DNA from 3 places in the Yokenella regensburgei genome. Region 2 is predicted to be linked to each of the others. Evidence: predicted binding sites of a transcription regulator. Region 2 holds the regulator's gene; each other region holds the start of a gene.

Region 1 (9,995 bases), on a different contig from region 2:
CTACGAGCGCGTTATGCCGCTCGATATCCTGCCAACCCCGCTGCTGCGCGACCTGCTGGCCGGAGATTCCGACAGCGCTCAGGCGTTGGGGTGTCTGGAGCTGGACGAAGAAGATCTGGCGCTCTGTACCTACGTCTGTCCGGGGAAATATGAATATGGCCCGGTGCTGCGCGAGATATTGACCCGTATTGAGCAGGAAGGATAAGTGATGGGCTTAAAACATTATCTGGAAAAAATCGAGCCGCACTTTACGCAGGGCGGCAAACTTCAGAAGTGGTACCCGCTGTATGAAGCGGCAGCCACTATCTTTTATACCCCAGGTCAGGTGACAAAAGGCGCCTCACACGTCCGTGATGCCATCGACCTGAAACGAATGATGATCCTGGTGTGGTTCGCGGTGTTCCCGACGATGTTCTGGGGCATGTATAACGTGGGCCTGCAGACCATTCCGGCGCTGCACAGCCTGTATGGTGCGGAACAACTGCAGCAGGTGATTGCCAGCCACTGGCACTATCGCGTGGCGCAGGCGCTTGGGGTCAGCTTTGCAGCGGATGCCGGCTGGTTGAGCATGATGGGGCTGGGGGCAGTGTTCTTCCTGCCGATTTATCTTACCGTTTTCCTCGTCGGTGGATTCTGGGAAGTGCTGTTCGCTATTGTGCGTAAGCATGAGATCAACGAAGGCTTCTTCGTCACCTCAATTCTGTTTGCGCTGATCGTCCCACCCACCATCCCGCTATGGCAGGCGGCGCTTGGGATCTCCTTCGGGGTGGTCATCGGCAAAGAGATCTTCGGCGGTACCGGACGTAACTTCCTTAACCCGGCGCTCGCGGGGCGTGCGTTCCTGTTCTTTGCTTATCCGGCGCAAATTTCCGGCGATCTGGTGTGGACGGCAGCGGATGGTTTCTCGGGCGCGACCCCGCTTTCCCAGTGGGCAAGCCACGGTGGAGAGGCGCTGGTCAACAACGTTAGCGGTCAGCCGGTTACCTGGTTTGACGCCTTCCTCGGCAATATTCCTGGTTCGATCGGCGAAGTTTCAACCCTGATGATCCTCATCGGCGGCGCAATCATTATCTTTGGTCGCGTTGCCTCCTGGCGCATTGTCGCCGGGGTGATGGTCGGCATGGTGGCAACCGCTACGCTGTTCAACGTTATAGGTTCGGCCACCAACCCGATGTTTGCCATGCCGTGGTACTGGCACCTGGTGCTGGGTGGTTTTGCGTTTGGCATGATGTTCATGGCAACCGATCCGGTTTCCGCATCGTTTACCGATAAAGGTAAATGGTGCTACGGCGCGCTGATTGGTGTGATGTGCGTGCTTATCCGCGTGGTGAACCCGGCCTATCCGGAAGGGATGATGCTGGCCATTCTGTTCGCTAACCTCTTTGCGCCGCTGTTCGATTACCTGGTGGTGCAGGCCAACATTAAGCGGAGGACATCACGTGGCTGAGAAAAAAAGTAACGACAGCATTGGCAAAACGCTGCTGGTGGTGCTGGTGCTCTGCCTGGTGTGCTCCATTGTGGTAGCAGGCTCGGCGGTAGGACTTAAATCGCGCCAGCAGGCGCAGCGTGAGCTGGATAAGCAGCGCAACATCCTTGCGGTCGCCGGGCTGATGCAGCCAGAGATGAGCGCCGATGACGTCGCACAGACCTTTAACTCCCGTATCACCCCACGTCTGCTGGAGCTGAAAACCGGTACGCTGCTGGATAAAGACCCGACGAAATTCAACCAGGCGCAGGCGTTGAAAGACCCGGAGCGCAGTATTGCGCTTGAGGCAGGCCAGGATCCTGCCGGGATTAAGCGACGCAGCAACATGGTTGAAATCTATCTGGTGAAAGACGCCCAGCAAAAGGTGCAGGAAGTGGTGCTGCCGATATACGGCAACGGCCTGTGGTCGATGATGCACGCTTTTGTCGCGCTGGAAACCGATGGCCGGACGGTAAAAGGGATTACTTACTACGACCAGGGTGAAACCCCGGGGCTTGGCGGTGAAGTTGAAAACCCGAACTGGCGGGCACAGTTTGTCGGTAAGAAAATCCTCGACGACAACGGTTCACCGGCGCTGAAGGTCATGAAGGGCGCAGCCCGTCCCGGTGATGAATATGCCGTGGATGGTCTTTCCGGCGCGACGCTCACCTCAAATGGCGTACAACACAGTTTTGATTTCTGGATGGGCGAGCTGGGCTTTGGGCCTTTCCTGAAACAGGTTCGTGAAGGAGTGCTGAACAATGGCTGAACAAAGCGAGATGAAAGAAGTTAAGCGGGTGCTGGTCGGGCCGCTGCTCGCCAATAACCCGATTGCCCTGCAGGTGCTGGGGGTCTGTTCGGCGCTGGCGGTAACTACCAAGCTCGAGACGGCGGTGGTGATGACCGTCGCGGTCACTCTGGTGACGGCGTTTTCCAGCATGTTTATCTCTATGATCCGCCATCACATCCCAAATAGTGTACGTATCATCGTGCAGATGGCGATTATTGCCTCGCTGGTGATCGTGGTCGATCAGCTGCTGCGGGCGTTTGCCTATGAAGTCTCGAAGCAGCTTTCGGTCTTTGTGGGGCTAATCATCACCAACTGTATCGTGATGGGGCGTGCGGAGGCCTATGCCATGAAATCGCCGCCGCTGGCCTCCTTTATGGACGGTATCGGTAATGGCCTTGGCTACGGCGTTATCCTGATTGTGGTTGGTTTTGTGCGTGAGCTTATCGGCAGCGGCAAGCTGTTTGGTGTTCAGGTGCTGGATACCGTGCAAAACGGTGGCTGGTATCTGCCGAACGGATTGTTCCTGCTGGCACCCAGCGCATTCTTTATTATCGGGTTGTTGATTTGGGCACTGCGTACCTGGAAGCCCGAACAGCAGGAAAAGGAGTAACCGCGAATGGCTCATTATCTCACTCTGTTTGTCAGGGCGGTGTTTGTTGAGAACATGGCGCTGGCCTTCTTCCTCGGTATGTGTACCTTCCTCGCGGTGTCGAAGAAGGTATCTACGGCGTTTGGTCTTGGCGTGGCGGTGACCGTCGTGCTCGGCCTGTCGGTGCCAATCAATAACCTGGTGTATAACCTGGTGCTGCGCGACGGTGCGCTGGTGGAAGGGGTGGATCTCAGCTTCCTCAACTTCATCACCTTTATTGGCGTTATTGCCGCGCTGGTGCAAATTCTCGAGATGATCCTCGATAAGTATTTCCCGGCGCTGTACAACGCGCTCGGCATCTTCCTGCCGCTGATTGCCGTAAACTGCGCCATTTTTGGCGGCGTCTCATTTATGGTGCAGCGCGACTATAACTTCAGTGAATCTGTTGTATATGGATTCGGATCCGGTATTGGCTGGATGCTGGCGATTGTCGCGATGGCGGGGATCCGCGAAAAAATGAAATATGCGAACGTGCCCGCAGGACTGCGTGGCTTAGGGATCACCTTTATCACCACCGGCCTGATGGCGTTGGGCTTTATGTCCTTCTCCGGTGTGCAGCTGTAAGGGCGGAAAAGTATGGAAATTATTCTTGGGGTGGTGATGTTCACCCTGATCGTTCTGGTGCTGTCGGGACTGATTCTGGCGGCGCGATCGAAGCTGGTTAACGCCGGTGACGTGACCATTGAAATTAACGATGAAGCAGACCTCAGGTTGCGCACGCCTGCGGGCGACAAGCTTCTGAATACGCTCTCCGGCAATGGTATTTTTGTCTCCTCCGCCTGCGGTGGCGGTGGCTCCTGCGGGCAGTGTCGGGTGACGGTGAAAGAGGGCGGTGGTGACATTCTGCCGACCGAGCTTGCCCATATCACCAAACGTGAAGCGAAAGCCGGTTGTCGCCTGGCCTGTCAGGTGGCGGTACGCCAGAACATGAAAATCGAGCTGCCGGAAGAGATTTTCGGCGTGAAGAAGTGGGAATGTGAGGTCATCTCGAATGACAACAAAGCTACTTTCATTAAAGAGCTGAAGCTCGCTATCCCGGCGGGGGAAAGCGTACCGTTCCGCGCTGGCGGCTATATTCAGATTGAATGCCCGCCGCATGAAGTGGCTTATGCCGATTTCGATGTGCCCGAAGAGTACCGCGGAGACTGGGACAAATTTAATCTGTTCCGCTACGTATCTCGGGTTACGGAGCCGACGCTGCGCGCCTACTCGATGGCGAACTACCCGGATGAGAAGGGGATTATCATGCTCAACGTGCGTATCGCCACGCCGCCGCCGTCGGCGCCGGACGTCCCGCCGGGTATTATGTCCTCCTGGATCTGGTCGTTGAAGGCGGGAGACAAGGTCACCATCTCCGGGCCGTTCGGCGAGTTCTTTGCCAAAGAGACCGACGCTGAGATGGTCTTCATCGGCGGTGGTGCCGGGATGGCGCCAATGCGTTCGCACATTTTCGATCAGCTCAAGCGTCTGGGCAGCAAGCGTAAAATCAGCTTCTGGTACGGGGCGCGCTCGCTGCGCGAAATGTTCTATGACGACGAGTTCGAACAGCTGGCGCGTGATAACCCGAACTTTACCTTCCACGTTGCGCTTTCTGACGCCCAGCCGGAAGATAACTGGACGGGTTATACAGGCTTCATCCATAACGTGCTATATGAAAACTACCTGCGCGACCACCCGGCGCCTGAGGACTGTGAGTTTTATATGTGCGGGCCGCCGGTAATGAACGCAGCGGTTATCAGCATGCTGAAAAACCTGGGCGTGGAGGATGAAAACATCATGCTCGACGACTTTGGAGGCTGATGATGTTAACCGTGTTTCTGGCGACATTTGGCATCTTTTTGCTGGTGGTTCTCGGCATGTCGCTTGGGTATCTGGTGAAGCGTAAAAGCATTCAGGGTAGCTGCGGTGGTATCTCCTCCCTCGGGATGGAAAAAGTCTGCGACTGCCCGGAGCCCTGCGACGCGCGGAAAAAACGCATGGCCCGCGAAGCGAACCGTATCCTCTAAGCCTTGCCTTTCACCCTCTCCCGTCGGGAGAGGGTCTTCATCCCCCTTCTCAAAACTTCGTATTGTGCTGTATACTTATCCAGTGGTGGGTGAGGGCTAACAATGCGCAAAATTATCCATGTCGATATGGACTGTTTTTTCGCCGCGGTTGAAATGCGGGATAATCCAGCCCTGCGCGACATCCCGATAGCCATTGGCGGCAGTCGGGTACAAAGGGGGGTTATCAGTACCGCCAACTACCCGGCGCGGAAATTTGGTGTACGCAGCGCCATGCCGACGGCGATGGCGCTGAAGCTGTGTCCACATCTCACGCTGCTGCCAGGACGCTTCGACGCCTATAAAGAAGCCTCGGTGCATATTCGCGAAATCTTTTCCCGCTACACCTCGCTTATCGAGCCCTTATCGCTGGACGAAGCTTATCTTGATGTCAGCGACAGCGTTCATTGCCTGGGCTCGGCAACGCTGATGGCCCAGGAGATCCGCCAGACGATATTCAACGAGCTGCAGCTGACGGCTTCGGCGGGCGTCGCGCCGGTTAAATTCCTCGCTAAAATTGCCTCCGATCTCAACAAACCCAACGGCCAGTATGTGATAACCCCCGCCGATGTCCCGGCCTTTCTGAAGACGCTGCCGCTTGCAAAGATCCCCGGGGTCGGGAAAGTCTCCGCCGCAAAGCTTGAAAGTATGGGGCTACGTACCTGCGAAGATGTGCAGAAAAGCGATCTCGCCATGCTGCTCAAGCGTTTTGGCAAGTTTGGTCGGGTGCTGTGGGAGCGCAGCCAGGGGATCGATGAGCGTGAGATAAGCAGTGAGCGCCTGCGTAAATCGGTGGGCGTAGAGCGTACCCTGATAGAAGATATTCACGACTGGGCAGAGTGTGAAGCCATCATTGAACGGCTGTACCCTGAGCTGGAGCGTCGGCTGGCGAAGGTGAAACCGGATCTGCTGATTGCTCGTCAGGGGATCAAACTTAAATTCAACGATTTCCAGCTCACAACCCAGGAACACGTCTGGCCGAAGCTTAACAAAGCCGATTTAATTGCTACGGCGTATAACACCTGGCAGGAACGAAGAAGCGGCAGGGGGGTAAGGCTGGTGGGATTGCACGTGACGCTGCTGGATCCACAAATGGAGCGCCAGCTGGTGCTTGGACTGTAGGTCGGGTAAGCGCAGCGCACCCGACAATGCTGCCGGGTACGCTACGTAATGGCTTACTTCGCCGGGATCGCCTTCAGCAGTTCAGTCAGAAGCGTCCAGTACTGGCCAACGCTTTCGATATGAACCTGCTCATCCGGAGAGTGCGGGCCAGTAATGGTTGGCCCGATGGAAACCATATCCATGTTCGGATACGGTTTCTTGAACAGACCACATTCCAGACCGGCGTGGATAATCTGGATGTTCGGCGTCTTGTTGAACAGACGCTGATAGGTTTCACGTACCAGATGCATCACCGGAGAGTTAGCGTCCGGCTGCCAGCCAGGATACGCGCCTTTCGCTTCGGTTTTGGCACCCGCCAGTTTGCCCAGAGAATCCAGCATGCTGACCACGTAGTCTTTACCGCTGTCGATGAGCGAGCGGATCAGGCAGTGGATCTCAACGTTGCTGTCGGTCATGGTCACAACGCCGACGTTGAGGGAGGTTTCCACCACGCCTTTCGCTACGTCGGAGTTACGGATAACGCCATTCGGTGTGGCGTTCAGCAGACGAATAAATCCGTCACGAGAAGCCGCAGTCAGCGCCGCTTTGTCGTGGCTAGTGGATTCCAGCAGCACGACCAGATTCTTCTCTTTTTCCGCCAGTTCGTTTTTCAGGATGTCCTGATAAGTGCTGACCAGTGCTTTCAGTGCATCGGCTTTATCTGCCGGAACGGCAACGGTGGTAAAGGCTTCACGCGGAATAGCGTTGCGCAGGGTACCACCGTTGAAATCGACCAGGCGCAGATCCAGCTCTTCTGCGTGACCGGCCAGGAAGCGCGCCAGCAGCTTGTTGGCGTTGCCCAGACCAACGTGGATTTCACCGCCGGAGTGACCGCCTTTCAGGCCTTTTAACGTCAGTTTGAAGCTCTGGAATCCTGCCGGTACCGCTTCACGGTTCAGCGTCAGGTTAGAGGTGAAGTCAATTCCACCGGCGCAACCCATATAGATTTCGCCTTCTTCTTCGGAATCGGTGTTGATGAGGATATCGGCCTGTAGCCAGTTCGGCTGAAGACCAAACGCGCCGTCCATGCCCGCTTCTTCGGTCATGGTCAGCAGCACTTCCAGCGGACCGTGCTGAACGGCGTCGTCAGCCAGTACCGCCAGGGCAGAAGCCATGCCGATACCGTTGTCTGCGCCAAGGGTGGTGCCACGCGCTTTGACCCACTCGCCATCGATATACGGCTGAATCGGGTCTTTAGTGAAGTCGTGAACGGTGTCGTTATTTTTCTGCGGCACCATGTCGAGGTGCGCCTGCAGGACGACCGGTTTACGGTTTTCCATACCTGCGGTCGCGCCTTTACGAATCAGAATGTTACCAACCTGATCGCGTTCTGCGTGTAAGCCTTTTTCCTTCGCCCAGCCCATGATGTGCGCTGCGAGTTGTTCTTCGTGGTAGGACGGATGCGGGATGGAACAAATTTTGGCAAAAATATCCCACAGCGGTTGCGGGGATAATTGAGACAGTTCAGACACGATAAGTCTCCTTACGGCATTCTGCAAAAGTCGCTTGCAGGTAAAGGGTTAGCTAATTCATTTTCAACACAAGCAGTGCTTGCGAGATGGTGTTCGAGAATACCACTTTCTGCCTGCTCTGGTAGTGCCAGGCATGCAAAAAGAGCAGGCTCCGCCGCTTAACGCTGGTTTTTAGTGCGCCAGATCTCTATAATCTCGCGCAACCTTTTCCCCCTCGAACACTTTTTAAGCCGTATTAGACAGGCTGGGATATATGACATGAGCGAAAAATACGTCGTCACCTGGGACATGTTGCAGATTCACGCCCGCAAGCTGGCAAGCCGCCTGCTGCCCGCTGAACAGTGGAAAGGCATTATTGCCGTTAGCCGTGGTGGTCTGGTACCAGGCGCCCTGTTGGCCCGTGAGCTGGGAATTCGTCATGTGGATACCGTTTGCATCTCCAGCTATGACCACGACAATCAGCGTGAGCTGACCGTTCTGAAGCGCGCTGAAGGTGACGGTGAAGGCTTCATCGTTATCGACGATCTGGTTGATACGGGGGGCACTGCGGTCGCTATCCGCGAAATGTATCCAAAAGCTCACTTCGTTACCATTTTTGCTAAACCGGCTGGTCAGCCGCTGGTAGACGATTATGTGATTGATATCCCTCAGGATACCTGGATTGAACAGCCGTGGGATATGGGCGTAGTCTTCGTACCGCCAATCTCTGGCCGTTAATCGCCAACGTATTTTGTAAAATAACGCCCGGTTTAGCCGGGCGTTATTCATTTTGGGCGCGGGCAGGTTACAATAAGGGCAGTATCGTTCTCATGGAGGCTGCGCGATGTCAGAGGCTAACCTCAGCGAAACCCTGTTCAAACCCCGGTTCAAGCATCCGGAAACATCTACTCTGGTCCGTCGAGCGCATCGCGACCATCAACCCGCTATGCATCTGGCACTGGAAGGCCAGAGCACCCCGCACTGGTATCGGATGGTCAACCGCCTGATGTGGGTCTGGCGCGGCGTCTCTCCGCAGGAGATTCTTGACGTGCAGTCGCGTATCGTCATGAGTGATGCCGAACGCACCGATCCTGAGCTCTACGACACGGTTGTGGGTTACCGTGGTGGCAACTGGATCTACGAGTGGGCGAAACAGGCGATGCTCTGGCAGCAAAAAGCCTGCCAGGAGACGGATGAAAAGCTGAGTGGGCGCCACTGGATGCACGCCTCCAAGCTTTATAGTATTGCCGCTTATCCGCACCTTAAAGGCGATGACCTGGCCGAGCAGGCTCAGGCGTTGGCTAACCGTGCTTTTGAAGAGGCGGCACAGCGTTTGCCTGGCACCATTCGTGAACTGGAGTTTACCATTCCGGATGGCCCATCCGTGGTGGGCTTCTTACATATGCCCGGCGGCGAAGGACCATTCCCAACCGTGCTGATGTGCGGTGGTCTTGATGCTCTGCAGAGCGATTATTACAACCTCTACGAGAACTATTTAGCGCCATTGGGTATTGCGATGCTGACGCTCGATATGCCTTCAATTGGATTCTCGTCAAAGTGGAAACTCACCCAGGATTCCAGTTTTCTGCACCAGCACGTACTGAAGTCACTGCCGAATATTCCCTGGGTCGATAATACCCGCGTGGCGGCGTTTGGTTTCCGCTTTGGTGGGAATATTGCGGTGCGTCTGGCTTATCTGGAATCCTCCCGGTTGCGGGCCGTCGCCTGTCTTGGGCCGGTCGTACATCATCTCCTGGTCGATCCGGCGCGTCAGGGCAGCGTACCGGAGATGTACCTCGACGTACTGGCCTCGCGGCTGGGTATGCACGATTCTTCGGATGAGGCGCTGCGCGTCGAGCTAAACCGTTACTCCCTGAAAACCCAGGGATTGCTGGGACGCCGTTGTCCAACCCCGATGCTTTCCGGCTTCTGGCAGAACGACCCGTTCAGCCCGGAAGAGGAATCGCGTTTAATCACCTCGTCATCCGCCGAGGGAAAATTATTATCGATTCCGTTTAATCCGGTGTATCGCAATTTTGACAAAGCTTTGAAGGAAATTGCCACATGGATCAACCGGCAATTAAGTTAATATATTGCTAAATTTTATTGATTTGGTAAAACAGTTGCATCACTAAAGGAGATCGCAATGACGTTACCGAGTGGACATCCGAAAAGTAGACTGATCAAGAAATTTGCTGCGCTTGGCCCTTATATTCGCGAAGAACAGTGTGAAGATACTCGCTTTTTTTTCGACTGCCTTGCTGTATGTGTAAATGTTAAACCGGCTCCGGAAAAGCGTGAATTCTGGGGCTGGTGGATGATTATGGAAGCGCAGGAAAAGCGTTTTACCTACAGCTACCAGTTCGGTCTTTATGACAAAGACGGCAAGTGGCAGCCGACGGTTATCAAGGACAGCGAAGTGACTGAGAAGCTTGAG
Region 2 (9,995 bases):
TCCTGAAGGGGTTGACCGTCTTTTATCTGCTGCGAAAAACTTACGAGCTAGCTCCCGGCGAACCGTTTTTATTCCACGCGGCCTCGGGTGGCGTTGGCCTTATCGCCTGCCAGTGGGCAAAAGCGCTGGGTGCTAAGTTGATTGGTACCGTTGGCAGCGCCGAGAAAGCCCAACGCGCGCTGCAGGCCGGAGCATGGCAGGTCATCAACTACCGTGAAGAGAACATCGCCGAACGGGTGAAAGAAATCACCGAGGGTAAAAAAGTCCGAGTGGTATACGACTCCGTTGGCAAAGACACCTGGGAAGCCTCCCTCGACAGCCTGCAGCGCCGTGGGTTGATGGTCAGTTTTGGCAACGCCTCCGGCCCGGTAACCGGCGTAAACCTGGGCATTCTTAATCAGAAAGGCTCGCTGTACGTCACCCGCCCTTCTCTTCAGGGGTACATCACCACCCGTGAGGAACTCGCAGAGGCCAGCAATGAGCTGTTTTCGTTGATTGCCAGCGGGGTGATTAACGTTGATGTGGCAGCCAGTCAGAGGTATGCCCTGCATGACGCGCAAAAAGCGCATGAGGTGCTGGAGAGTCGGGTAACCCAGGGCTCAAGCCTGCTTATCCCGTAACGGTCGTCAGAAAGAATTAGGGCTTCTCAGAGAGAAGCCCATTCTTTTTTTTAGTTCGGCTGTATGTAGGGTACAGCGCGATGAATTCAGTACCGCGCGATGGTGACAGATTTATGACGCTAATCCTATGTGCCCACGGGCAAAATTTTTCAGGTTGTGATCCCTGACACTTTTAGTAACGCCAGCGGTCGTCGCGACGATAACGTTCCACCTTTGGCGCTTTCAGTGCACGAATAATCCACACCACCGCAATCGCCAGCAGCAGCCACGGTAGCAGCTTCACCACCAGCGCGAACAGCCCACCAACAAACATCAGCGCAGTCGCTACGATCACCGCCGCCAGGATCCCCAGCAGCGATATCCCCGTCACCAGCAACATGACGAAAAATCCAATGATAAATAACAGTTCCAGCATGGTTTCTTCCCTCAATTCGTAAAAACATCACTACCTGAGTTATTACAAAAAGCATGCCAAAATTAACACATTGAATTATAACAAAAACGCCCTGAACTCAATGTCAGGGCGTGGTGAATTTGACGAAATAGTAGTGAAAAATTAACGTTTATTCGCTACCAGCTGCAGCGCTTTTTCCAGAACTTCAACATCCGCTCCAGCTTTGTGGGCGTTCTCACTCAGGTAACGACGCCACTGACGCGCGCCCGGAATGCCCTGGAACAGGCCAAGCATATGGCGAGTCATGTGGCCCAGATACGTGCCGTTGCTGAGCTCACGCTCAATGTATGGGTACATTGCCCGCACCACCGCAACCGGGTCAGGATCTGCGGCACTGCCAGCAAAAATCTCACGGTCAACCGCCGTCAGGATCCCCGGGTTCTGGTAGGCTTCGCGCCCTACCATTACACCGTCCATATGCTGAAGATGTATTTTTGCCTCTTCGAGTGACTTAATGCCACCGTTAATTGCCATGGTCAGGTGTGGGAAATCACGCTTCAGCTGATACACGCGCGGGTAGTCAAGCGGTGGGATCTCACGGTTCTCTTTCGGGCTGAGGCCTGAGAGCCACGCTTTGCGGGCGTGGATGATGAACATCTCGCACTCGCCGTGTCCGGAAACGGTATTGATAAAATCGCAGAGGAATTCATAGCTGTCCTGGTCGTCGATACCGATACGGGTTTTCACGGTCACCGGAATCGACACCACATCACGCATCGCTTTCACGCAGTCGGCCACCAGCTGCGCGTTGCCCATCAGACAGGCACCAAACATGCCGTTCTGCACGCGATCGGACGGACAGCCAACGTTGAGGTTAATCTCGTCGTAGCCGCGCGCTTCGGCAAGCTTTGCGCAGTGGGCCAGCGCCGCCGGGTCGCTGCCACCCAGCTGCAGGGCCAGCGGATGCTCTTCTTCGCTATATGCCAGATAGTCGCCCTTACCGTGAATAATGGCGCCGGTGGTCACCATCTCTGTATACAGCAGTGTCTGGCGCGACAGCAGGCGCAGAAAATAGCGGCAGTGTCTGTCCGTCCAGTCGAGCATGGGCGCAATAGAGAAGCGGTGAGCAGGGAAAACAGGTGTCGGCGTTTCTTGCAGCATGGCGAATATTTAAGCATCCGGGTAAAAAGGGGCGCTACTATAGCACAAAGACAGCGCGGAGGCGTGAACCTCCGCGCGTCCTCAGAAGGTCAGGCTGAGCTGTGCCCCTGCCCCCCAGGTTTCATCCTCACCGTAAAGACCCATCAGGTCGACGTGAACCGTATTCAGCGGCGCGAAGCCAACACCGGCGGTGAACACGTTGCTGTCGTTGTTTTTCACATCCGCGCGATAACCGGCGCGCAGCGCCAGCCACTGCAGCGGCTTCACTTCAGCGCCCACGCCCACGTACTGGGAGTTATCTTCGCTTTTGAAACCCTTCGTTTCCGTCAGATCGCCATCTGCGGTCAGGGTCAGCAACTCGTTGTGCCAGGCGACGCCTGCCGTCACCAGCGGGCGGATCTGGTAGGTGTCACGCACGCCATCAACCTCTTTGGTATCAATGTCGCGGGACATCAGGTTCTGCCCGCTCAGACCCACCGTCCAGCTTTCACCAAAATCGGCCGCCATCCCGGCATCGACGTTAAAACCGGTATCACTGTTGCGGTAACGACTGTTGTTGAGATCGCCGCTGTGATAGTTGTAAATCGAGACGGTGTAGTTGTAGAGCCATGTTTGCTGCAGCTTCGGCGTAACGCCGAGCGACACTGGAACGCCGCCAATATCAAACTGGCGCGCAATGGCTACCCCGTAGTCCGATACGATAGCCGCCCGGCCAAACCCTTTCGACTGTAGCGAGTTGGGATCCACCGTCAACGCACGGGCAGGCACAGACTGGATACTCCGCAGCAGGTCGATATCACCCTGATCGATGTACGAACTCACCCGGGCATTGGCGTATGCTTTCGCCATAAACGCCACCGAAAGTGCATCACTCGGCAGGCTCACCGCAATGCCGCCTGCCGCCTTGCCATTGGCAGTTTTACCTTTCAGGGAATCGAGCTGGTCGGCGAGATCGCCCGCCGCAGAAGAGACCTGCTTGTATCCCGGAGAGCCAGGACGGAACAGATCGAAGATATTAATATTCTTGAGAGAGTTACGATAGTTATCGACATCATCGCTGATGTCGTCGATTTGATCGCGCAGATTGTCTTTATCGCTTATCTGCGCACCAAGCGCCGGAGCGACAACCGCAATACCATCAGAGGATTTCGCTTTTGCCAGTAGCGCGGGGTTGATGAAAATGGCGCTACCGTAGCTCGCGGAAGCCACCCCCGTTCCCCCCATTGCGTCACCGCGCGCTTCCGACCACGTATTTGCCGCTACCGCCTGATTTGCCATAAAAAGTGAAACTGCCAGCGATAATGCTGAATATTTGACGTTATATTTCACAATACTCTCGTTATTTGCAGTTAAGTGTTTATCCCTTTCTGTTATCTCCTGGAAAGGGGTGAACTATTGCTGTGAATAACGATGGAAAAAGCGTCTAAACCCAGAGTTCAATTGCAGTGGCCATCACTGATTTGGTTATAGTTTGTGATGGCCCTCAATATTTATAGTCAAGGATGCTATTTTGCGGAAGGTTTGCCGTTATGTGGGCCAAAAAATTGCGGCGGGTGATCCACCCATCGATCCTCCCGGGTTGCGGCGTAATCCGGGTTTAACGGGTAGTAAATCCGGTTATGTTTCTTATTTGCCTCCCCGACCACTAATAAACAGACGTCCTCTTCCGAGTCATTAATGAAGGTATGACACACCCCGGTTCCTGCCGGGAAACCTACGCTATCACCGGGCGACAGCGGCCAGAGATAACCGTTGATCCATACATGCGGATGCCCCTCCAGCACATAGATAAACTCCTCCTCATCGCTTTCTGCGTGTGGATAAGAGGTCCTGCGGCCAGGCGGCAGACGCTCGTGGTGAATACCCATACGAGTGAGCCCTAAACGACGCGCCAGCGGCGCACCAATCGAAAACAGCTCCTTGCTACCGGAATAAGTCGAGTCATCCGGACCTTCCACTTCACGCCAGTGGCGAATGCAATCTGGTCTTTTCATTATCTTTTATCCTGAACGTGAGATGCATCAGGTATAGCACACCCGCCGGGATCTCGGTGTTTTAGACTTAATGTGATAAAGTAACGAAATACATTTCGCACCCTGAGGATGCTCATGGATAAGACAACTTCGCAAAAGCTGTTAGCACACGCCGAAAAAATGTGTGCGCAACGCGGTGTGCGCCTGACTCCGCAGCGCCTTGAGGTATTACGCCTGATGAGCCTGCAGCCGGGTGCTATCAGCGCTTATGACCTGCTAGACCTGCTACGGGAAGCCGAGCCGCAGGCCAAACCCCCTACTGTCTATCGCGCCCTCGAGTTTCTGCTTGAGCAGGGGTTTGTGCATAAAGTGGAGTCCACTAACAGCTACGTGCTGTGCCACATGTTCGATAAGCCTACGCATACTTCCGCGATGTTTATCTGCGATCGCTGTGGCGTGGTGAAAGAAGAGAGCGCTGAAGGGGTTGAGGACATCATGCATACGCTGGCGGCGAGAATGGGTTTTGCCCTGCGCCACAACGTGATTGAAGCCCATGGCCTGTGCTCTGCCTGCGTGGAAGTGGAAGCCTGCCGCCATCCTGATGATTGTGGTCATGACCACTCTATTCAGGTGAAGAAAAAGCCCCGTTAACAAAAAAGGCGGTCAATGACCGCCCTTTCTGCATCACGCAAACCAGGTCCCACGCTGCCAGTGTCGACGCCAGATCCATGCAAGCGACAAACCGCGCAACGCCAGAAACACCGCCAACGACAGCCACAATCCGTGATTCCCCAGCAGCGGTACCGTCAGTAAGGTCAGGGCGAAACCTGCCGCTGCAACCGCCATGCTGTTACGCATTTCAGCGCCGCGCGTCGCTCCGATGAACATACCGTCGAGCAGATAGCACCAGACGCCGATAAGCGGTAACACCACCTGCCAGATAACATAGCGATCTGCCAGTTGCTGCAGCTCGGGGAGCGAAGTCAGAAGTGCGATGATCCCTTTTCCAGCCAGCAGATAAACCAGCGCAAAAGCCAGCGCCACGAGGCCCGACTGCCGACATGCCGCGTGCCAGACGTGGCGCAATTTGCTGCCATCCTGCGCGCCGTATGCCTGCCCGGAATGCGCCTCCACGGCATAGGCAAAACCATCCAGGGCATAGGCGGTAAAGGTGAGCATCGTCATCAGCACCGCGTTCACCGCCACAACGTCGCCGCCAAGTCGCGCACCTAAAACGGTGATCGCACCAAAACACAGCTGTAGCAACAGCGAACGCAGCATGATGTCCCGGTTAAGCGCCAGCAGCCGCCGGAGGTTACCCCGCCAGGCGTTTTTCAGCATCTCTCGGGTGATGCCGCGCAGCCGCAGCACCCGCCGCACCATCAGCAGGCCGATGAAAAAGGTCGCGTATTCAGCGATAGCCGTCGCCAGCGCCGCGCCCTGCACATCCATATGCAGTCCCATAACCAGCCAGAGGTCGAGGGTGATATTAAGAATATTGCCGACTACCAGCAGGATGACCGGCGCACGGGCATACTGCACGCCAAGCAGCCAGCCCAGCAGCACCAGGTTTGCCAGCGACGCCGGAGCGCTAAGCCAGCGAATCTCCAGGAAGCGCCGCGCCTGCTCCAGCACAGCCTCACTGCCACCAACCACCTGCAGCGCCAGATTGATAATGGGCTCCCGCAGCAGGACTATCAGCACTCCGGCGCCTAACGCCAGCAGCAGCGGCTGAACCAGTGCCCTTGCCAGGGCCTGGGGATCTCTCGCCCCAAACGCCTGGGCGGTAAATCCGGTCGTACTCATGCGCAAAAAGAGCAGCAGCATAAACAGGAAGCTGGTTGCCGTAGCACCTACCGCCACACCGCCGAGATACACGGGGCTGTCGAGATGACCAATCACAGCGGTATCCACCAGACCCAAAAGCGGTACGGTGATGTTGGAGAAAATCATCGGCAACGCCAGACGCCACAGCGCCTTATCGGCTGCGTTGAAAAGCTGCATAGAAAAATGCCTGAAGAGAGATCAAGAGAGGAGCAGACTGCGGCAAGCGTTGTACCGCAGTCGTTAAGGAAGGGTTACAGCCACTCACCGTTGCGGATTACGCCTACTGCCAACCCTTCGATAGAGAAGCTCTGCTGACGCAGATCGACCACAATCGGGGTGAACTCGGTGTTTTCCGGCAACAGTTCGACGGTGTTACCCTGCTTTTTAAGGCGTTTTACGGTTACTTCGTCGTCAATACGCGCGACGACCACCTGGCCGTTACGCACATCCTGAGTTTTATGCACCGCCAGCAGGTCGCCGTCCAGAATACCGATATCCTTCATCGACATACCGCTGACGCGCAGCAGGAAATCCGCGCTCGGTTTGAACATGGCCGGGTCAACCTGATAGTGACCTTCAATGTGCTGCTGTGCCAGCAGCGGTTCACCGGCGGCAACACGGCCTACTAACGGTAAACCCTCTTCTTCTTCCACCAGCAGGCGGATACCGCGCGACGCGCCAGACACAATTTCGATGGCGCCTTTACGCGCCAGCGCTTTCAGGTGTTCTTCTGCCGCATTCGGGGAACGGAACCCCAGCTGCTTGGCGATCTCCGCACGTGTTGGCGGCATACCGGTCTGGCCGATATGTTCCCGAATGAGATCAAACACCTCTTGCTGCCTGGTCGTTAACGCTTTCATCCCGCCCCCTGGGTGTATATACAGTTATGCTGTGAGTATATACAGTTAACGGCGATTTTGGAACCACAAAAAGCACAAAAAACAAGTGTCTTAATCAATTCTGGAAGCATTATCGAAAATGCGACCACAACAGCGTGCCCCAGGTGATTAATGCGATAAAAATAGACAGCAGCACCGCGGCGCTGCCCATATCTTTCGCACGACCGGAGAGCTCGTGGTGCTCCGGGCCAATTCTGTCGACCACCGCTTCGATCGCACTGTTGAGAATTTCCACTATCATCACCAACAGGACCGAGCCAATCAGCAGAACGCGGGTTATCGCATCGACATCCAGCCAACAGGCAATGATGACGGCCAGAATCGCGACGGTCCCCTCCTGGCGGAAGGCGGCTTCGTTACGCCAGGCGGCGCGGAATCCTTTCCAGGAGTAGCCAGCGGCTTTGATGATGCGGGTTATCCCAGTGGTATCATTGGCCATTAAATGAACCTTTTTCGATTTTATATGTTAATCACAGTGTAGACGCACGGCACACGCGCAGAAATTCTGTACGCTTTCTGGTATTCTTGCCGCGCAATTGCATTATTAACCAGAGGCTTTACATCGTTTATGTCTGGCTGGCCAAGAATTTACTACAAATTACTGAATTTACCATTAAGCATCCTGGTAAAAAGCAAGTCTATTCCGGCAGAACCTGCGCAGGAGTTAGGGCTCGATACGTCACGCCCGATTATGTACGTGCTGCCCTACAACTCTAAGGCAGACCTGCTGACTTTGCGCGCCCAATGCCTGGCGCACGACTTACCCGATCCGCTGGAACCGCTGGAGATAGACGGCACGCTGCTGCCGCGCTACGTCTTCATTCACGGTGGCCCGCGTGTCTTCACGTATTACACCCCGAAAGAAGAGTCCATCAAGCTGTTCCACGACTATCTGGATCTGCACCGCAGCAATCCCGATCTGGACGTGCAGATGGTACCGGTATCGGTGATGTTCGGTCGCTCCCCGGGGCGCGAGAAAGGGGAAGAGAACCCGCCGCTGCGCATGCTGAACGGCATTCAGAAGTTCTTCGCCGTCACCTGGCTTGGCCGCGACAGCTTTGTGCGCTTCTCGCCGTCGGTGTCGCTGCGCTGGATGGCAACCGAGCACGGTACCGACAAAACCATCGCTCAGAAACTGGCGCGAGTGGCACGCATGCACTTTGCTCGTCAGCGTCTGGCCGCGGTTGGGCCGCGTCTGCCGGCGCGTCAGGACCTGTTCAACAAGCTGCTGGCCTCAAAGGCTATCGCTCGTGCCGTTGAAGATGAAGCGCGCAGCAAGAAAATTTCCCACGAGAAGGCGCAACAGAACGCTATTGCGCTGATGGAAGAGATTGCGGCCAACTTCTCCTACGAGATGATCCGCCTGACTGACCGTATTCTCGGCTTTACCTGGAACCGTCTGTACCAGGGCATTAACGTGCACAACGCCGAGCGCGTTCGCCAGTTGGCTCACGACGGTCATGAGATTGTGTATGTGCCCTGCCACCGCAGCCACATGGACTACCTGCTGCTTTCCTACGTGCTGTATCACCAGGGTCTGGTGCCGCCGCATATTGCTGCCGGTATCAACCTGAACTTCTGGCCCGCAGGGCCGGTGTTCCGCCGCCTTGGCGCGTTCTTTATTCGTCGTACCTTCAAGGGTAACAAGCTCTATTCCACCGTATTTCGCGAGTATCTGGGTGAGCTGTTCAGCCGTGGCTACTCTGTTGAGTACTTTGTGGAGGGCGGTCGTTCCCGTACTGGTCGTCTGCTGGATCCGAAAACCGGTACCCTGTCGATGACCATTCAGGCGATGCTGCGCGGCGGTACCCGTCCTATCACCCTGGTACCGATTTACATCGGCTACGAGCACGTGATGGAAGTGGGGACTTACGCCAAAGAGCTGCGCGGGGCGACCAAAGAGAAAGAGAGCCTGCCGCAGATGCTGCGCGGTCTTAGCAAGTTACGCAATCTGGGCCAGGGCTATGTGAACTTCGGCGAACCGATGCCGCTCACGACCTACCTGAACCAGCACGTCCCGACCTGGCGCGAAGCTATCGATCCTATCGAAGCGATACGTCCGGCCTGGCTGACGCCGACGGTGAACAACATTGCAGCAGACCTGATGGTCCGCATCAACAATGCCGGTGCGGCAAACGCCATGAACCTGTGCTGTACCGCGCTGTTGGCCTCGCGCCAGCGTTCGCTCACCCGTGAGCAACTGACCCAGCAGCTGGAGTGCTATCTCGAGCTGATGCGTAATGTGCCGTATTCACCAGATTCGACCGTACCGTCAATGTCTGCCAGCGCGCTTATCGATCACGCGTTGCAGATGAACAAGTTCGAAGTCGAGAAGGATACCATCGGCGATATCATCATTCTGCCGCGCGAGCAGGCGGTGCTGATGACCTACTATCGCAACAACATCACCCACATGCTGATGATGCCGTCGCTGCTGGCCGCAATTATCACTCAGCACCGTCACATCTCGCGTAGCGAGGTTCAGCGCCACATCGACACGCTCTACCCGCTGCTGAAGGCTGAGCTGTTCCTGCGCTGGGAAAAAGACGAGCTGGCGGGTGTTATCGATGCACTGATCGCAGAAATGCAGCGTCAGGAGCTGGTCACACTGGAAGAGGGTGAGCTGCGCATTAACGCTTCACACTCCCGTACATTGCAACTGCTGGCAGCGGGCGCACGTGAAACGCTGCAGCGTTACGCCATCACCTTCTGGCTGCTGAGCGCGAACCCGTCCATCAACCGCAGTACGCTTGAGAAAGAGAGCCGTACCGTGGCGCAGCGTCTGTCGGTGCTGCACGGGATCAACGCACCAGAGTTCTTTGATAAAGCCGTGTTCAGTACTCTGGTACTGACGCTACGCGATGAAGGGTTCATCAGTGATACCGGTGATGCGGACACGAATGAAACGATGAAGGTCTATCAGATGCTGGCGGAGTTAATTACCTCCGACGTGCGCTTGACGATTGAGAGTGCAAGCCAGGACGCTTAAATGAAAAAGGCCCTCTGTGAGGGCCTTTTTATTAACCAAGGAAGCTTATTGCCAGACCGATAAACAGCACCAGTCCAACGTAGTTATTGTTCATAAACGCTTTAAAACAGGCGTCACGTTCGCGGTCTTTAA
Region 3 (9,995 bases), on a different contig from region 2:
GTTTTCGCCCATCACTTTCAGCTTTTTAGAGATGTCGCGACGCTCTTTGGAGAGCTCGGCGTTTTTGATGATGTAGTCATCAACGCGGTCTTCGTAGTCGGTCTTCATGCTGGCGATGATGCCCTGAATGGCTTCAACGCTCATGCCCGGCTTGATGTAATCACTCAGGTTGTCGAGCAGCAGAACGCGTTTCTGGTTGTCACGGATCTTTTTCTCAACGTCCTGAATTTCACGCTGCAGCTTGTTTTTGCGGCGGAACAGACGAACAAACTCCAGTACGTCCTGGAACGACGGCTTAGTTGTTTCCATTTTTACACCCCTGATTTTTGAGCTTCGGATTCGTTAAAGCGGCTGCTATCGGGCTACATTACGCATAGCAATCGCTGATGACAATGGTTTTTGCTTTGGGCCCATCATAACCCTAAATGCTGCTGAATCGAAACAACCTGGCGTAAAAGCCAGCTCATTAGTCTTTTATTTGCGCAATGCCCGGCAAATCAGATGCGACAGCAGCTCAAGCTGGCGTGCCAGCTCCATGCTGAGCCACACGTAGCCGTGAATAGGCGTCTCCGACAGTTTCTCTCCCTGGTACTCCTGCATCAGCTGGCGCAGCTCGGCGACGATGTCGTTAAGCTTTTCGGTATTCGCAAGGATCGGCTGCGGGTTGCCCTCGTACAGCGCATGAGCGATGGTCAGCAGGGTTTGCTGAGTCATCTGCTGCGTGTCGCGCAGCGTGTGGGCGTTCAGCATCACGAAGTGGCTGGCGCGCGAGGCCCAGTGGGCGTTGATTTGCAGCTCGAGCATGCACACCAGGTTACGGCTGACGGTCTGAATACCTTCGAAAATGGCCTTCTGGATATGCGTTTCTTTGCTGGCGGGCGTAATAAAGCCGCGCATCTTCACCACTTCACCGAGCATTTTTTGCAGGTGTTTGTCGATACGCGGGCGCTCGACCAGGTTGGGCGACACGCTCGCCTGATAGAGGCGGTTGTACTGGGTGACGAAGCTCGCCATCTGAATGCGCCAGTGCAGGAACGCGCGCTGCGGAAAGACCCCGGTGAACAGCATGGCCAGCAGCGAGCCGAAGATAACGTCACCGCTTCGCCACAGCGCGGTGGTTAAATCCCCCGGCGGTGCGCCGACCACTACTGCGAGGGTGATACCGATAAGCAGCGCCTGATAGGGCTTCTTCCCGAGCGCCAGCCAGCCGCAGAGGAACATGGCGGCGGCGCACCAGATAAGCATCAGCGGTAAAGACATCAGCTCCAGCTTCAGCGCCACCAGGCCCAGCGCGGAGCCGAGGATGGTGCCGCCAATGCGTTCGAACGCACGCGGCACCACGTTGCCCCAGAAGGAGATAGGCCCCATCACCACCACCAGGGTAATGAGCGGCCAGGTGCCTTCCGGGATATCGAACCAGCGGACAAGAAGAAAGGTCAGTATAAACGCCAGGGCTATCCGCACCCCGTGAACCACACGGTAATGGCGGTATAGCCGAATCTCAAAAGGACTCAGGGATTTGTCAGCACGCACACCCGCACTCCGGCAAGCTGTAGAAAGCACAATTGTAACGGGTTTTCTGCTGAACGCATCACATGACTGCCAAAAACCTTGCCCATTGCAGGGTCAAAAAATGCTACCCGGCCTTGCGCTCTACGGCGACGTACATTTCAATGTCCCAGAAGCCATCCTGGTTGCCGTCGTTCAGGTACACTTCAAAGCAGGGTTTCGGCGCGCACTGCCAGTCTTCGTCTTTCAGCAGGCTTTCGAAGAACTGGTACCACGGGGTGGAGAAATCAAAGTTGGTGACCCGCGCTTTCGCCACGGCGTACTCTCCCCCTTCCACTTCGGTTTTGATCACGCCTTCGCTGTTCGCAGGAATAACGAAATCTTCATGCACCGCCACAACGGTCGCACAGCGCAGCTTTTCTGCCGGAACGACTTCAGGGTTATCGTAATACACCGCCAGCCACTCGAGCGCCGGGATCTGCCTGCCATCCACCCATTTCATCAGCTGCTCAAACCCCTCTTTGACCTTCTCCTCCCAGGGGCCAACCATGTGAAAACCGGCGATCGTACGCTTGTCATGTTCTCTGATGCTGTAGTTCATTGTGCCTCCACCCATGTTGAGATACTGGATAAATATACATATAAAATGTAGCCAGGGTCTGAGCAGAAGTATGTGCGATATTTCACAGAATTGAGAACCGCGGGAAGGAACCAGGTGGCGCGATGGCCACCTGGTGGTTATCAGGATCAGGACTTGTGCTTCAGCCAGTCGCTAAAGCGGGAGAAAATACCCCCTTTTTCAACGCTTTCCAGCGTCACCAGCGGCCAGCGGGCCACGATTTTATCGCGATCGTAAAGCTCGATTTCCCCCACGCGCTGATTCGCGGCAATCGGCGCTTCCAGCTCTTTACGGTCGAGCACGTATTTCGCTTTAATGTTCTGAATTTCCGCCTTCGGCAGCGCCAGCCAGTAGTCCTGGTCGGTGCCTAACGAAATCTTCTCTTTATCGCCGTACCAGATACGCTCCAGGCCCACCTGCTTACCTTTAGTCAGGATCTGCACGGTTGAAAAGTTCTGCTGGCCCCACTGCAGGAGCTTACGCGCCTGCTCTTCACGCCCTTTCGGGCTTTCGGCGCCCATCACTACCGCAATCAGGCGACGGTTGCCGTCTACGGCTGAGGCAATCAGGTTGAAGCCCGCGCCGGAAGTGTGCCCGGTTTTCAGACCATCGACGTTCATGGTTTTATCCCACAGCAGCCCGTTTCGGTTCTGCTGGGTGATGCCGTTCCACGTCAGGCTCTTTTCGCTGTACATCTTATAGACTTCCGGCTCGCCGTGGATAATGGCGCGGGAAAGCACCGCCAGGTCGTAGGCGGAGCTGTGCTGGCCCGGCGCATCCAGACCATGCACGGTTTCGAAATTGGTGTCGGTCAGACCCAGCTTCTTCACGTAGTCGTTCATCATCTTCACGAACTGCGGCTGGCCACCGGCGATGTAGTCCGCCAGCGCTACGCAGGCGTCGTTGCCGGAATCGATAATCATCCCACGGCTCAGGTCACGCACCGTCAGACGGTCGCCCGGCTTCAGGAACATCAGCGAGGAACCTTCGAAGACCGGATTGCCTTTGGCCCACGCATCGCGGCCCACGGTGACCATGTCATTGGATGAAATACGGCCGCTGTCGATAGCGCGGTCGACGACATAGGCCGTCATCAGCTTAGTCAGGCTGGCGGGGTTGCGCTGCTGGTGTTCGTTGCCGGCGTTTAAAATTTGGCCCGTGGTGTAATCCATTAATACCCACGATCCGGCCTGAATCGCCGGCGCTGCAGGAGTGAACTCAATAGGGTCGGCGGCCTGCGCAGACGAGATACCGATCGCAAATACAGATGCGACAATAAACAAACGGCGTTTCAACAGCATATCCTCAATGTCGTTTTAAAATCGTTGACCTTTTTACGGAAGTTCGCGCCGCTTCGCAGCAATTAATTGCAAAAAAGTGTGACAGCCCCCACTACCCGCGCGTGCTTTTTTGTGCATTTACTCGAGAAAGCCCGCCTTTTACTTCGGATGTGATGGCCGGATGGTTTACCATAGCGGGTCAATCTCATTCAGGATGGAGCTTCGGGTGTCTGATTCTGCAACGCAGCCAACTTTTCTCTTTCACGACTACGAAACCTTCGGTATCAGCCCGTCGCTGGACCGGCCGGCGCAGTTTGCGGCAATCCGTACCGATGCCGATTTCAACATCATCGGCGAGCCAGAGGTGTTTTACTGCAAGCCCGCTGACGACTATCTGCCGCAGCCGCAGGCGGTGATGGTCACCGGCATTACGCCGCAGGAAGCGCTGGCAAAAGGCGAGAACGAAGCCGCCTTCGCCCGCCGTATTCACGACCTCTTTACCGTGCCGAAAACCTGCGTAGTGGGCTACAACAACGTCCGCTTTGATGACGAAGTCACGCGCAATATTTTCTATCGCAACTTTTACGATCCCTATGCCTGGAGCTGGCAGAACGATAACTCCCGTTGGGATCTGCTCGACGTGATGCGCGCCTGCTACGCCCTGCGCCCGGAAGGCATCAACTGGCCGGAGAACGATGACGGTCTGCCGAGCTTCCGCCTTGAGCATCTGACCAAAGCCAACGGCATTGAGCACAGCAACGCCCACGACGCGATGGCCGACGTCTATGCCACCATCGCGATGGCGAAGCTGGTGAAAACCCAGCAGCCGCGGCTGTTCGACTACCTGTGGTCGCATCGCGGTAAGCATAAGCTGACGGCGCTGATTGACGTGCCGCAGATGAAACCGTTGGTGCATATCTCCGGCATGTTTGGCGCGTGGCGCGGCAACACCAGCTGGGTCGCTCCGCTGGCCTGGCACCCGGAAAATCGTAACGCCGTCATCATGGTTGATCTCGCGGGCGACGTCACCCCGCTGCTGGAGCTCGACAGCGATGCGCTGCGCGAGCGCCTGTACACCGCCAAAGCCGACCTGGGTGACGATGCCGCCGTACCGGTAAAACTGGTACACCTCAACAAGTGCCCGGTGCTGGCGCAGGGCAATACCCTGCGTCCGGAAGATGCCGACCGTCTGGGCATTAACCGCCAGCACTGCCTTGATAACCTGAAGCTGCTGCGCGATAACCCGCAGGTGCGCGATAAGGTGGTGGCCATTTTTGCCGACGCCGAGCCGTTTGTGCCGTCAGAGAACGTCGACGCCCAGCTGTATAACGGCTTTTTCAGCGACGCCGATCGCGCCGCGATGCGTATCGTGCTGGAGACCGAGCCGCGCAACCTGCCGGCGCTGGACATCACCTTCGCCGATAAACGCATCGAACGTCTGCTGTTTAACTACCGGGCGCGCAACTTCCCGGGCACGCTGGACGAAGCCGAGCAGCAGCGCTGGCTGGAGCATCGTCGCAATGTGTTTACCCCGGAATTCCTGCAGGCCTACGCCCAGGAGCTCGAGATGCTGTACGGTCAGTATGAAGGGAATAACGAGAAGCTGGGGCAGCTGAAAGCGCTCTGGCAGTATGCACAGGACATTGTCTGAGGCATAAAAAAACCGGAGACTCAGTCTCCGGTTTTTTTTAACTGATGCGATGCTGCGATTACGCTACATCTTCGTACTGCGGAACCGGGTTGCGGAAGCTTTTAGTCACGCAGGCCAGGTAAATCAGGCCGATACCCGCCCAGATAAGACCCAGTACCATCGAGCTCTCTTCCAGGTTCACCCACAGCGCGCCCACGGTCAGGGCACCACACATCGGCAGGAACAGATACTGGAAGTGGTCTTTCAGCGTTTTGTTGCGCTTCTCACGGATCCAGAACTGCGAGATAACCGACAGGTTCACGAAGGTAAACGCCACCAGCGCACCAAAGTTAATCAGCGCCGTCGCCATCACCAGATCGAAGTTAATCGCCAGCAGGGCAATAGCCCCCACCAGAACAATGTTCATCGCCGGAGTACGCCATTTCGGGTGTACATAGCCGAAGAAGCTTTTCGGGAACACGCCGTCACGACCCATCACGTACATCAGACGTGCCACACCGGCGTGCGCTGCCATGCCGGAAGCCAGAACGGTGATGGTGGAGAAGATCAGCGCCCCAACCTGGAAGGTTTTACCCGCCACGTACAGCATGATTTCCGGTTGAGATGCATCCGGATCTTTAAAGCGAGAGATATCCGGGAAGTACAGCTGCAACAGGTAGGTGGAAACGATAAAGATAAGACCACCAATCAGCGCCGTCAGGAAAATCGCCCGCGGGATCACGCGCTCTGCGTCTTTGGTTTCTTCAGACAGGTTACTGATCCCATCAAAACCAGTGAACGAGAAGCACAGGATAGTCGCCCCGGTAATCATCGGGATCACGTGCGCATCGCCGGACCAGAACGGACGGGTGCTGGTCAGCGTACCGGCACCTTCACCGCCGAACACACCGAAGATAACCATGCCGAGGATCACCGCAATCAGCACCACCTGCAGCACCACGATAACGGTGTTGAAGTTGGCAACCGATTTCAGGCTACGCAGGTTAAAGGCGGTCATGAAGGCGACCAGCGCCACGACGAACATCCACGAGGGTATCGACGGCACCAGGGCTTCAAAATAGATTTTCGCCAGCAGAATGTTGATCATCGGCGCGAACAGGTAGTCGAGCAGAGAGGACCAACCCACCATGAAGCCAACGGTCGGGCTAATGGATTTCTGGGCATAGGTATAGGCTGAGCCCGCAGACGGATAGCGGCGAACCAGCTTCCCGTAGCTCAGTGCGGTAAACAGAATCGCGATCAGCGCGAAGGCGTAAGCCGTCGGCACGTGACCGTCTGTTAAACCAGAGACGATACCAAATGTATCGAACAGCGTCATCGGCTGCATATAGGCAAGGCCCATCATGACAACCGGAACCAGCGTAAGCGTTTTACGTAATTCTACGCGAGAGGTGTTTGGAGTAACGTTAAGCGACATGGAAATCTCCTTTCACGGTGATAACCGTCGCGTAAGCAAAAAATTGCCCCATTTTTGTGGAATCCTCGGCGACAACAACTGTCGATTTTTAGTAAATATCTATCCGGTACGAAGCCCGGCCTCTTGGTTTTTTTGAATGACTTTGCTCGATGCAAAAAAATAACCGACGCGTTTAATTTCGTCGGTTTATCTCTGATTTTGCAGGCGGCGTATTGTGCCCTCAACATTTAGCAAAAACAAGACAATGAGTGCATGCTCACGCAAAAGTTTTGCCTAAATGGCTGATTTTCAATCACCCGATTTCTGGTAAACCTTGGCGATAGCACTATTTGCTAAAATAGACTCCCGCCACCAGGCGCTGGCGAGGCCGGCGGCCTGCTCATTCCAGCCTATCCATGCAGGGTCAAGAACCTGTTCCGGTGAGACTTTTTTCGCCACCAGCGCACCGGTTTCCAGTAGCCGATGCGCCATATAGCGCGGTATATAGCCGCACGCCAGACCGCTCAACTGCAGCTCAAGTTTAGTCTTATAATCGAAAACCGTGATGGCTTGTTGATCGTCCAGCCGTTGGCGATGCGCCGAAGTGGCTGAAGCGTGTGGCTCCCCCACAACCACGGCGCGATGACGCTTCAGGATCCGGCGGCTCAGCGGTTCCGGTTCCTGCGCCAGCGGATGCTGCGGTGCCACCACAAACACCTGCTCCAGTTCGCCAAGCGGAGCGAAGGCATAACCACTCAGCGAGGGGGGCGTTCCGAGCGCGCCTACGACGATATCGGCACTGCCCTGCATCAGCCGCTCCCAGGGGTTCTCCGGCTCGCCGCGCACAAAGGTCAACCGCGTCACGCCATACTGCTGGCAGAAGGTATCAATCAGCGGCGTTAGCAGCGAAAACGGGAACGTATCATCGACGCTAATCACCAGCGCGTTCTCCCAGCCTTCGTTGAGTTTTACCGCCTGCTGTTCCAGTTCGCGCACGCTGTGCAGCACTTCACGCCCTTTCTCGAGCAGCATTTGTCCTGTTCGGGTGAACTTTGCACGATGGCCGCTGCGGTCAAGCAGTTGAATATTGAGGTCGCTTTCGAGTTTATGAATGGTGTAGCTGAGGGCGGAAGGCGTTTTATAGAGCTTTGCCGACGCCGCGGCAAAGCTCCCTTCTTTTTCAAGAGCATCAAGAATAATGAGGACATCCAGTAGTGGCTTCATCGTCGCCTCCCCTGCAAAAGGCTACTCCCGCCACACGAATGTCACTCCATCGGCATTACCAGCGGGTCCGGGTACTGATATTCAAATCCCAGTTCGTTGCAGATCCGGTTGCCATCAATAATTTTGCCTTTATCGTTCTTGTCACCCACGCCGAACGTCGGGGGTTCAAGCCCCAGCTCGCGGGCCATCTGCGGGTAGAACTCCGCACGCGTTGGATGCTTAGGTGCACATATATTATAGATGTGTCCGCCGCTCGGAGCCTGTAACAGCAGCGTAATCGCGGAGACAACGTCTTCCAGATGCACCAGATTGACCCCATGCTGGCCGTCCGGCGCTGATTTTCCGGCGAAGAAACGGCCCGGATGACGCCCCGGCCCTACCAGCCCGGCGAGACGTACAATATCCACCGAAGTGCCCGGCAGGTTATGCAACCAGTCTTCCAGCTCTTTCAACACCCTACCGCTGAGCGTCGTCGGTTCGCGCCGGGTGTTCTCTTTCACCGTACCGCTGACGTTGCCATACACGGAGGTGGAACTGGTAAAGATGATGCGAGGAATTTGATGCGCCAGCGCAGAGTCGACAATCTCCTGCACCGCCTGCAGATAGAAATCATCGCCCGGCCCGCTGCGGCGTGCCGGAAGCGTAATCACCAGGGCATCAACGTTCATCAGCGCATCCAGGTCATCGGCTTCGCAGACCAGCTGCGGCTCCAGACGTAAAGGATAGCTGTCGATACCGCACATCCTTGCCGCTTCCACTCCGTCCTGAGTGGTTTTGCTGCCGGTGACCTGCCAACCCCGCGCCGTCAATGACAGCGCCAGCGGCATACCCAGCCAGCCTAATCCGACAATCGCGACCTTTTTCATGCGTTATCTCCTGAGGTGTTCACTCCAGTTAACAGGCTACGCCAGCGTGCCCCTGCTGACAATTTATAGCATCAATATGAAATCAATTAATCATAGAAAAAAGCCCTTGCTTTCGGTAGACGAACTGGTTTAGGTTAAAAGACATCTAGTGAATAAGCATTCAACGAGAAAATTATGATCTGCGTTCAATTCAAAAACCATCATCATCACCATCATCCTGACTAGTCTTTCAGGCGATGTGTGCTGGAAGACATTCAGATCTTCCAGTGGTGCATGAACGCAAGAGAGAGCCCCCGGAAGAGAATACTTCCGGGGGCTTTTTTATTGGGTCGGATCCAGAAGATTTAGACAGGTTAACGAGGAAACCACAATGTCAGACAACAATCGTTTACGCATAGCTATGCAGAAATCCGGGCGTCTTAGCGACGATTCACGCGAATTACTGGCCCGCTGCGGCATAAAAATCAACCTGCACACCCAGCGTCTGATTGCGCTGGCGGAAAATATGCCGATCGATATTCTGCGCGTACGTGATGACGACATCCCGGGTCTGGTGATGGATGGCGTGGTCGACCTCGGCATTATCGGCGAAAACGTGCTGGAAGAAGAGCTGCTGAACCGCCGCGCCCAGGGCGAAGACCCTCGCTATTTCACCCTGCGTCGCCTCGATTTCGGCGGCTGCCGCCTGTCGCTTGCCACCCCGGTGGATGAATCCTGGAATGGCCCTGCCGCCCTCGACGGCAAACGTATTGCCACCTCTTACCCGCACCTGCTGAAGCGCTACCTCGATCAGAAAGGCATCGCTTTTAAATCCTGCCTGCTGAACGGCTCTGTCGAAGTGGCTCCGCGCGCCGGGCTTGCTGACGCTATCTGCGACCTCGTCTCCACCGGAGCCACCCTCGAAGCCAACGGTCTGCGTGAAGTGGAAGTGATTTACCGCTCTAAAGCCTGCCTGATCCAGCGCGACGGCGAAATGTCGGACGTGAAGCAGCAGCTCATCGATAAGCTGCTGACCCGTATTCAGGGCGTTATCCAGGCCCGTGAATCGAAATACATCATGCTGCACGCCCCAACCGAGCGTCTGGACGAAGTGATTGCCCTGCTCCCGGGCGCCGAGCGTCCGACCATTCTGCCGCTGGCAGGCGATCAGCAGCGCGTGGCGATGCACATGGTCAGCAGCGAAACTCTGTTCTGGGAAACCATGGAAAAACTGAAGGTGCTGGGCGCCAGCTCCATTCTGGTTCTGCCAATTGAGAAGATGATGGAGTAACGCCAATGAGCTTCAACACGATTATCGACTGGAACCAGTGCAGCGCAGAGCAGCAAAACGCTCTGCTGATGCGCCCGGCGGTGGCGGCCTCAGAGAGCATTACCCGCACCGTAGCGGAGATCCTGGAAAACGTTAAAACCAACGGCGACGCGGCCCTGCGCGAGTATGGCGCAAAGTTCG

Evidence for each region. Region 2 encodes LexA, which represses DNA repair genes until DNA is damaged. Its sites were predicted from a motif close to TNCTGTATGTACATACAGNA; they were not measured.
Region 1: the regulator LexA is predicted to act here: its motif matches at 4,976-4,995, upstream of dinB (DNA polymerase IV).
Region 3: the regulator LexA is predicted to act here: its motif matches at 2,133-2,152, upstream of sbmC (DNA gyrase inhibitor SbmC).

The regions. Positions count from the first base shown of each region.
Region 1 is NZ_RBIZ01000007.1:22,552-32,546, forward strand. Features, by position in the region: gene C7387_RS20105 (Na(+)-translocating NADH-quinone reductase subunit A) at 1-205, shown strand, start outside; gene C7387_RS20110 (NADH:ubiquinone reductase (Na(+)-transporting) subunit B) at 209-1,447, shown strand; gene C7387_RS20115 (Na(+)-translocating NADH-quinone reductase subunit C) at 1,440-2,234, shown strand; gene C7387_RS20120 (NADH:ubiquinone reductase (Na(+)-transporting) subunit D) at 2,227-2,865, shown strand; gene nqrE (NADH:ubiquinone reductase (Na(+)-transporting) subunit E) at 2,872-3,468, shown strand; gene nqrF (NADH:ubiquinone reductase (Na(+)-transporting) subunit F) at 3,481-4,704, shown strand; gene nqrM ((Na+)-NQR maturation NqrM) at 4,707-4,910, shown strand; gene dinB (DNA polymerase IV) at 5,013-6,068, shown strand; gene pepD (cytosol nonspecific dipeptidase) at 6,122-7,579, opposite strand; gene gpt (xanthine phosphoribosyltransferase) at 7,838-8,296, shown strand; gene frsA (esterase FrsA) at 8,403-9,647, shown strand; gene crl (sigma factor-binding protein Crl) at 9,705-9,995, shown strand, end outside.
Region 2 is NZ_RBIZ01000005.1:34,037-44,031, reverse strand. Features, by position in the region: gene C7387_RS15245 (quinone oxidoreductase) at 1-620, shown strand, start outside; gene pspG (envelope stress response protein PspG) at 793-1,035, opposite strand; gene dusA (tRNA dihydrouridine(20/20a) synthase DusA) at 1,177-2,175, opposite strand; gene C7387_RS15230 (conjugal transfer protein TraF) at 2,257-3,453, opposite strand; gene C7387_RS15225 (cupin domain-containing protein) at 3,681-4,169, opposite strand; gene zur (zinc uptake transcriptional repressor Zur) at 4,284-4,799, shown strand; gene dinF (MATE family efflux transporter DinF) at 4,833-6,152, opposite strand; gene lexA (transcriptional repressor LexA) at 6,227-6,835, opposite strand; gene C7387_RS15205 (diacylglycerol kinase) at 6,945-7,313, opposite strand; gene plsB (glycerol-3-phosphate 1-O-acyltransferase PlsB) at 7,443-9,863, shown strand; gene ubiA (4-hydroxybenzoate octaprenyltransferase) at 9,895-9,995, opposite strand, start outside.
Region 3 is NZ_RBIZ01000003.1:527,941-537,935, reverse strand. Features, by position in the region: gene C7387_RS02570 (DUF496 family protein) at 1-309, opposite strand, end outside; gene C7387_RS02565 (FUSC family protein) at 475-1,533, opposite strand; gene sbmC (DNA gyrase inhibitor SbmC) at 1,637-2,110, opposite strand; gene dacD (serine-type D-Ala-D-Ala carboxypeptidase DacD) at 2,257-3,429, opposite strand; gene sbcB (exodeoxyribonuclease I) at 3,635-5,059, shown strand; gene plaP (putrescine/proton symporter PlaP) at 5,118-6,476, opposite strand; gene yoeI (membrane protein YoeI) at 6,466-6,528, opposite strand; gene C7387_RS02535 (LysR substrate-binding domain-containing protein) at 6,765-7,679, opposite strand; gene C7387_RS02530 (SDR family oxidoreductase) at 7,721-8,545, opposite strand; gene hisL (his operon leader peptide) at 8,720-8,770, shown strand; His leader region at 8,746-8,870, shown strand; gene hisG (ATP phosphoribosyltransferase) at 8,916-9,815, shown strand; gene hisD (histidinol dehydrogenase) at 9,821-9,995, shown strand, end outside.